4 regions of the Mucilaginibacter sp. P4_D1 genome follow, and region 4 is predicted to be linked to each of the others. Evidence: riboswitches for the same ligand, from Rfam matches in the RefSeq annotation. Region 4 holds a riboswitch; each other region holds the start of a gene.
The links. Region 4 has a riboswitch for S-adenosylmethionine ahead of metH (methionine synthase). Riboswitches for the same ligand answer to the same signal wherever they lie in the genome.

Region 1: it holds a riboswitch for S-adenosylmethionine, as region 4 does, so the genes downstream of both, AC1DV1_RS25405 (O-acetylhomoserine aminocarboxypropyltransferase/cysteine synthase family protein) here and metH (methionine synthase) in region 4, are expected to answer to the same signal.
Region 2: it holds a riboswitch for S-adenosylmethionine, as region 4 does, so the genes downstream of both, AC1DV1_RS08610 (peroxiredoxin family protein) here and metH (methionine synthase) in region 4, are expected to answer to the same signal.
Region 3: it holds a riboswitch for S-adenosylmethionine, as region 4 does, so the genes downstream of both, AC1DV1_RS06415 (peroxiredoxin family protein) here and metH (methionine synthase) in region 4, are expected to answer to the same signal.

Annotation. Positions count from the first base shown of each region.
Region 1 covers NZ_JBFUIJ010000043.1:30,748-32,954, reverse strand. The annotation lists gene AC1DV1_RS25410 (hypothetical protein) at 1-528, opposite strand, end outside; SAM riboswitch class I at 860-970, shown strand; gene AC1DV1_RS25405 (O-acetylhomoserine aminocarboxypropyltransferase/cysteine synthase family protein) at 1,218-2,207, shown strand, end outside.
Region 2 covers NZ_JBFUIJ010000006.1:177,776-179,982, reverse strand. The annotation lists gene AC1DV1_RS08610 (peroxiredoxin family protein) at 421-993, opposite strand; SAM riboswitch class I at 1,116-1,230, opposite strand; tRNA gene AC1DV1_RS08605 (tRNA-Arg) at 1,580-1,653, shown strand; gene AC1DV1_RS08600 (adenylate kinase) at 1,752-2,207, shown strand, end outside.
Region 3 covers NZ_JBFUIJ010000004.1:223,454-225,660, forward strand. The annotation lists gene AC1DV1_RS06410 (protein-disulfide reductase DsbD domain-containing protein) at 1-106, shown strand, start outside; SAM riboswitch class I at 547-660, shown strand; gene AC1DV1_RS06415 (peroxiredoxin family protein) at 878-2,197, shown strand.
Region 4 covers NZ_JBFUIJ010000027.1:30,204-32,410, forward strand. The annotation lists gene AC1DV1_RS20275 (Bax inhibitor-1/YccA family protein) at 1-596, shown strand, start outside; SAM riboswitch class I at 732-842, shown strand; gene metH (methionine synthase) at 997-2,207, shown strand, end outside.

The DNA of each region.
Region 1 (2,207 bases), on a different contig from region 4:
AAGATAATAGCCGTAGGTAGTCCCGGAAAAAGGTGTCATTAAAAACCGTAGCTGTTTATTTTTCGAGACAATTTTAACACTGTCGTTTAGTGGTTTTGACATCCCATCATAGTTAAAATAGACCGGTTCAGAATGTGTTTCCTGCTTAAATTTAAATAAAGGAGAACATATTTTTTTATACCTGGCATTTAGGAGGGCGTTATACGGTATGCCGGCATCTAACTTATAACTTATCAACGAATCTTTAAAAAATATAAACTGATAACCTATTCGCAGGTAGTCTGATTCATAAATCCTTGAGACCTCAGAATACCCAAAGCCAATATCCTCCATTGCATGTTTTGACGTAATAAGCAGATTGAGCACCCCCGCGGGATTTGTTTTATAGGTATCAGCCAGTTTTCTGATAAAAAGAGAATCAGCAGTAACAACCTGTTGGTTTACGTTTTCTACTTTTTCCCTCTCCTGCCCAAACATCATGGTTGTTGAACAGCAAATGAAAATTACAAAAGCGAAAAACTTATTCATGCAATGGTTTATTGGCGATACAAGATAATAAAATTTGGCATTTAAAAACAATCCTTCGCCACGGTCTATGCCCTCTCAAACCGCTATTCCAGATGTTGTCGCTTGGATTAGATAATTCGACTACTAATCGGAAAGATGCCTGTGAGGATACAGGCATCGGAGCAACAACAAAGATTTTGACACAAAAACCTTTTACCTTTCGCCTTTTACCTTTACTCTTCGCCTCTTAATAAAAATAAAATTTGGTATTTAAATAAATATCCGCTTATCTTTGGGACATTATTTGGTAGCGATACCATAGTCAATCAATTCTCCGCATAGTTCGGGTATTGATTTATAAAGAAGCGGCGAGAGATCAGGCTCAATGACCCGCTGGCAACCCTTCAGTTTTGAAGAAGGTGCCAATTCCTGTCCCGGCAAATAACACCGGGGGATATAAATTTATAGCCATGAAAAGTTTAATTACAATTACTACAAGCAACATTTTTAATACCCAAAACGGTAACATACAACGCATTAGCCCAATTATCGGCTGCATTTGTATGTGTTGCTGCTGTTGATGCTTTAATACGTCCATTTTTCAATCCCTGGAAACATACGTGTTGTAAAACTGGTAAACATTTTATCAGCTTGTCAAAAATCCATCTAAACAACAAAATTTAATTATAACCTTTTAAAAATCTACAACTATGTCAGCCTTAAAATTCGAAACCTTACAATTACACGCCGGCCAGGAAGTTGACCCTACTACAGGTTCACGCGCGGTACCACTTTATCAAACTACATCGTACGTATTTAAAAACGCCGAGCATGGCGCCAACCTGTTTGCCCTTAAAGAGTTTGGCAATATTTATACCCGTTTGATGAACCCCACTACCGATGTGTTTGAAAAACGCATTGCCGCTTTAGAAGGTGGCGTTGCGGCTTTAGCCACCGCATCGGGTCAGGCCGCCCAGTTTATAGCTTTAAATAACATCTTACAAGTCGGCGATAATTTTGTGACCTCACCATTTTTATATGGCGGCACTTATAATCAGTTTAAAGTTGCGTTTAAACGCTTAGGCATTGATGTTCGTTTTGCCAAAGACGACACCGCCGAAAGCCTTGAAGCTTTAATAGATGATAAAACCAAGGCCATTTACCTGGAAACTATAGGTAACCCTGGCTTTACAATTGCCGATTTTGATAAAGTTGGCGCATTGGCCAAAAAGCACGATCTGCCGCTGATTGTTGATAATACTTTTGGAGCAGGCGGCTATTTATTCCGTCCGTTGGAGCATGGCGCAAGCGTGGTGGTACAATCAACCACCAAATGGATTGGCGGTCATGGTACCAGCATTGGTGGCGTTATTGTTGATGGCGGCAACTACAACTGGGGCAACGGCAAGTTTCCGCAGTTCACCGAGCCTTCTGAAGGTTACCACGGGTTGGTTTTTGCCGATGTATTTGGCATTGGCGGTCCGTTTGGCAACATTCAGTTTATTATTCGTGCCCGTGTAGAAGGCTTGCGCGATTTTGGCCCTTCGCAATCGCCATTTAATTCATGGCTGAATATACAGGGACTGGAAACACTATCATTACGGGTGCAACGCCATGTAGATAATACACTGGAACTGGCTAAATGGCTTGACCAGCATCCGCAGGTAGCATCAGTAAACTATCCGGGATTAGCATCATCG
Region 2 (2,207 bases), on a different contig from region 4:
ATGGTTAATGATTAATAGTTTTTATTGCCGGTATAGCAAAGCCGGTCATCAGCATTTTGGGCATAGCAATGCCTGCTGTTGAATTTATAGTACCGGTAAATTGATTGTTGATTGTGTTGGTTATAAGCAGAGGCGGCCAGCTGCAGCAGGGGACCCGTGGCTAATAACCGTTGCCTTTATTTAACAGCAACAACGCATACCCTGCATATACAGGTAAACAGAAGCGAGGGAGAACGGTACGAATTTGCTGGCAGGGAATACGCTTGGAAAAGGTGTTCTTGTTGTTTTCATAACAATTTGATATATAGATAGTAGTATTAAGTAGATAGTGCCGTTTTGACTCAAAATATAAGAATTTGACTAAAGAGGTTTTTGAAACCCGAAACTTTGAGCTTTATGCCTTCTGCTTTAAGCTTTTAATTAGTTTACAGATGCAGTTTTATTGTTAACCAGCGCATCAACTACTTTTAGCATCGATGCAAATTCCTGGGTATCATAAAGGCGGGTGAGGTATACAATTTTGCCGTCTTTGTCAATAACCACGTTGCGGGTTACACCGCTTTTTTTGTTGGCAAAGCGCCCGAAAATATCGGCACCAGGATCAAGCGCCAGCGGATAGCTGATGTTCATTTCCTGCTGAAAATGTTGCACTTTTTCAAGCGGTTCGTCCCTATCAACGCCGATAAGTACCAGGCCTTTGTTCTTATAAGCCTGCCATACATCTCTTTCAAGATGAGGCATTTCCTGGCGGCATACGCTGCACCAGCTTGCGGTAAATTGCAGGATAACTATCTTACCCCGAAGCTGTTTTAGTGAAGTTTGGGTGCCATCGGCCAGTACCAGTTTAAAATCATCGGGCGCTTGCTCGCCGGTTTTAACAATATAACCCCGGTCAATTGATGCAGGCAGGGGAGCAGGCGTTGTGGTTTGCGCAACGGCCAAATAGCCGGTTATTAATAAGGAGCAGGTGATGAGTAGCTGTTTAATTTTCATAACGTAAATTTTTAACTGCGTTTTTATAATGCAGGGTTAAAAGCACTGGAATTTAAATAAACAAGAAATTTGGGCGATAACGATATGATGGCACAGCTATATAGCTGTAAGTAACGTAACATACATTATCTTTTCCGCCACTTAAATGGCGAACAGGAATTAGCACCTTTATAACAATTGGGCTTACAGGTTGCTAAGACATCACAGGGCCTTTCCCTCCGTCTTTCTTGATAATTAAATTAAAGAACTGTTTAGTGATGCAAATATATAATATATTCTACTAAATACATAGACATTATATAATTTAATTGTCATGAAATGAATAGTGGTATTGAACGATGGTCACGACTCATCCAGGCTAAGCTACACCGGCCTATCTATCTCCGGTTCATGCCGCAAAAGGGGTAACCCCAATTTTGTTTAATTGGTTCTATATGCGATATCCGGGTAAAAAATTAAACATATAAAACAAATACCTGATTTACGGAGGAAAGTAAGGCCATGTAAAACTGCGAGTTACAGGTTTTTTGAAAAAAAAATGTGAGAGATTGAAAAGAAATTCTATCTTTGCATTCCGTTTCGAAAAGCACTCGTAGCTCAATTGGATAGAGCGTCTGACTACGGATCAGAAGGTTAGGGGTTCGACTCCCTTCGAGTGCACATATAATTTGCCTTTAAATGGGTTTAATCCATACAGGTACAAAGTTAATCCTAAGCCTTTCTGTGTTGTACCGAAAGGCTTTTAATTTATAACGAGCATGCTAAACCTGGTATTGTTTGGTCCTCCCGGAGCCGGGAAAGGGACTCAGTCACAAAAGCTTATTGAACAATATGGATTGATCCATTTATCAACCGGCGATCTTTTACGTGGCGAAATTGCACAAGGAACAGAACTTGGGTTGGAGGCAAAGAAGTTGATGGATGATGGCAAGTTGGTTCCTGACGCGGTTGTAATTGGTATGATCAGCAATAAGCTGGATAGCAATAAAGACGGTAAGGGTTTCATTTTTGATGGTTTCCCCCGCACGGTTGCACAGGCAGAAGCTTTGGATAGCCTGTTAACCAGCAAGCATTCGGCAATAACCGGAATGATAGCGCTTGAGGTTGATGATAATGAATTATTGCGCCGCCTATTGCTACGTGGTAAAGATTCGGGCAGGCCTGATGATGCCAATCCGGAAGTGATTAGCAAACGCATTCACGAATACAATGAT
Region 3 (2,207 bases), on a different contig from region 4:
TAAATCCGGGCAGGCATCCGTTAGTGGTACCGTGAACTTTATGGTATGCAGCGATAAGCAATGTTTACCGCCAGACGATGTAGAATTTAGTGTACCTGTAAAATAAAAATATAATATAAGCCAAATCATATAAAAAGCAGCACGATAGCCACCAATCGGTCTGTTAAAATGGTAATCGCTTTTAAACGCGTTATCATTATTAATAAAACTAATACCATGAAACCAAAGTTTACTTTATTTACAAAAGCCCGAAAACAGCATGGTGGCACCCCTGGCTGTTGTTACCATAATTGCTAACGCTTTACATTCCAGGTTTAAAAAATATTGAGCAAGATATACATCCTGGCTGTACTAAGTGCGTTGCTTTGCTATGGTGGTAATTCAGGCGTGTGCTGTACAGTTCAGGATGTTTGTCGTTTTACAAGAAAAAATTAAAAAAGACATACAAAACTTAAAAATATTCTACTAAATCTATAGATTTTATTGTATTTATCATATTTGTTGTTATCTTTACACCATTCTAATTAACCCCACCATTAATTAGTTGATTTATAAAGAATAAGGGAGAGGAAGTCTCGATGATCTTATAGCAACTTTTCAGCAGTCTGAAATAAGTGCTAAACTTTTTCCGATAGCAATTATGCCGCCGGAATATAAATTAACTAACAGTCATGAACACACTTAACAGCCATTACCCACAGCTACAACCCGCGGCCATCAAACGATGTTGTTGCCTGGTTCAGTACGTTTTCTGGTTTTAACAGCCGGATACCCTAAAAATTTATAGTGTTTTTTCAAAGGCTGTAAAGCCCAATGGATAACCTATGCCCAAATTTCCGGCATCGCATCAATTAACAACAATTAAAACTTATACAAAATGAAAACTACAAACTACTTAACCAAAACAAGGCTGCTATCTGCCGCTTTATTGCTCAGCGGGGTAAGCGTGTTATCGGCCCATGCAACCCCAAAGCCTAAATTTATAAAAGAAGGAAAATGGCGCGGCGAATTTACCGTAAGCGAATCAAAGGTGCCTTTTAATTTCGAGCTGAAGGGAAAGGATGCCGAGCATGCTGTTTTCACACTCATCAACGGCTCCCGCAGAGATAATTTTCATGTGAAATCAATTGGTACGGATTCTGTATATATCAAAATGAATACCTATGATGCCGCGCTGGTAGCCAAAATTCAGGATGATGGCTCCTTAACCGGCGAATACCGTAGCCTGGTACCGGGTTTCAGGGGCAACTCATTACCATTTACTGCAGAATATGGTAAAACCTACCGCTTTGTAGAACCCGGCAAAGATGTAGCCCCTAAAGCCGACCTGACCGGTAAATGGGAAATCAAAACATACAGTAAAGAGGCCGTTCCTGCATCTATAGCCTTATTGAAACAAAAAGGGAACAAGCTTACCGGTGTGGTAATGACCGTTGTTGGTGACACCCGCGAACTGGAAGGTACCGTACAAGGCGATGAGTTTGCGCTAAGCGGCTTTACCGGCCCAAGTCCGTTCATTATAAAAGGTAAGATCAATGCCGATGGCTCCATCAGCGGCGAAGAAGGTTTTGGCATCTATAAAAACCTGAAATTTGATGCCGCCAAAAAAACAGAGGTTGAATTACCTGATCCTTACAAACTCACATTTTTAAAAGAAGGCTATAAAAAACTTGATTTCTCATTCCCTGGTATCGATGGCAAACAGGTTTCCTTGAGTGATAACAAATACAAAGGTAAAGTAGTAATTGTAGAGATTATAGGTACCTGGTGCCCTAACTGTACCGATCAAACCGTGTTTCTATCCCCATGGTTCAATAAAAATCATCAGCGCGGTGTAGAAGCCATTGCATTAGGTTTTGAACAGAAGGACAGCCTGGAATATGCCAAATATACCTTGGGCAAGCTGAAAGAAAAATACGAAATCAATTATGATATCGCTTTTGGAGGGCTGGCCGATAAAAAACTGGTATCGCAAAAGTTGCCTGCTTTGAATAAATTCATTGCCTTCCCAACTACCATCATCATTGATAGAAAAGGCGATGTAAGGGAGATATATACCGGTTATACGGGCACCGTGACAGGTAAGTATCACGAGGATTACGAGAAGAAATTTAATAAATTATTAGATGAGCTTATTGCCGAACCGGCCCCGGAAACAGCCGCTATTGCAAATCCATCAACCCACCCAGGAAATTAACATTAACTGA
Region 4 (2,207 bases):
AATTCTTTCTTAACCCCGGCCTGATGAACCTTATCGTTGACCAGGAAAGAGGCGGATTTTCAACTTTGGGTTATGTAGCCATATTTGCACCAGTTGCCTTTTCGATGATTATAAGCTTTGGCCTCAACAGGTTATCGTACCCCGTTATTTTGTTCTTGTTTATTGCTTACGCTGCTTCAGTGGGGATAAGCTTAAGCATTTTTGGCCTTATTTATACGGCAACATCCATATTTACCATATTTATTAGTGCTGCCGTAGTTTTTGGTATAATGGCTATTGCCGGGTATTTTACCACTATGGATTTAACCAAATTTGGTTCAATTTTAATTATGATCTTTTTTGGTGCATTTGCTGTGGCCATGGTTAACTTCTTTTTAGGTAGTCCGCAACTTAGCTATATACTTAGCTTTGTATTTGTGGTGCTGATGGTTGGTTTAACAGCTTACTACATGCAAATGCTGAAAAGAATTGGTGCAGGTATTGAGTACGGAAGTGCTGAGTCAAAAAAATTGGTGATCATGGGTGCGTTTGTGCTTTATACCACATTTATTAACTTGTTTACTTCAATGCTTCGCTTGTTCGGTAGCAGAAGGTAATAAAGCAACCAATATTTATTATTTAAAAGCTGCCCCGCAAAGGCAGCTTTTTTTGTACACATAAATTTACTTAGCGTACACATAGCCGGGCATATAAACTATTGCATTTTACGGCTTTATTATGCACCTTTGCAGTGCTTATGGAGAAAGACGGAGGGATTAGACCCTGCGATGTCTTAGCAACCTGTGCTTCACAAGGTGCTACATTCTACCCGGCCGGCTAAACAGCCCCTGGAAAGATAAGCGAAAGTCAATTGAACACCCGACTTTTCGATGTAAGCTTTTTTTAGTAGCAAGTAGTTAGTATCAAGTAGCAAGATTTTTTTGTGTTGATCTAATTAAAAATCATGGGCCGGAGTTTCCGTACTTGATACTTGATACTAACTACTTGATACTAACCATGGACATTAGAAAAGAATTAGAAAAACGCATCCTTGTAATTGACGGGGCTATGGGTACCATGATACAGCGGTACCAGCTTACCGAGAAGGATTTTCGTGGTGAAAGGTTTAAAGATCACATCAGCGATCTACAGGGGAATAATGACCTTTTGAATATTACACGCCCGGATATCATCAAGGCCATTCATGCCGAGTATTTGGATGCCGGTGCCGATATCATCGAGACCAATACCTTCAGCACACAAATTATTTCACTGGCCGATTATAAGCTGGAAGAGCTGGCCTACGAACTTAGCTACGAAGGCGCGCGTATTGCCCGCGAAGTGGCCGACGAATACAATCAAAAAAATCCATCAAAGCCGCGTTTTGTGGCGGGTGCCGTTGGGCCAACCAATCGTACAGCGTCCTTGTCGCCAGATGTTAACGACCCTGGTTACCGCGCCGTTACCTTTGATGATTTGGCCAATGCCTATTACGACCAGGTACGTGGCCTGGTTGATGGCGGATCGGATTTATTATTGGTTGAAACCATATTTGATACCTTGAACGCCAAAGCGGCCTTGTTCGCTATCAATAGATACGCCCATGAGTCGGGCAAGCATTTGCCTATCATGATCTCCGGTACTATTACCGATGCCTCTGGTCGTACCTTATCGGGGCAAACTGTTGAAGCTTTCTGGAACTCGATACGCCATGCCAACCTGCTTTCAGTGGGCTTAAACTGCGCTTTGGGTGCCAAAGAAATGAGGCCGCATTTGGCCGAACTTTCTGAGAAAGCAGATGTATTTATATCGGCATATCCTAACGCTGGTTTACCAAACGAGTTTGGCCAGTACGACGAAACCGCGCATGAAACCGCGCACCAGGTTGATGATTTTATTAAAGCCGGGTTGGTTAATATTGTGGGTGGTTGTTGTGGCACCACGCCCGAGCACATCAAATGCATAGCCGATAAAGCGGCCAAATATCCCCCAAGACTTATCCCCGAAATTGAACCCGACCTGCGCCTGAGCGGCCTGGAAGCGGTTACCATAAAGCCCGACAGCATTTTTGTAAATGTGGGCGAGCGTACCAATATCACCGGTTCGCCAAAATTCTCGAAACTTATTTTATCTGAAGATTATGAAGCCGCCTTGGCCGTTGCCCTGCAACAGGTAGAGGGCGGTGCCCAGGTTATCGACATCAACATGGACGAGGGCATGATTGATTC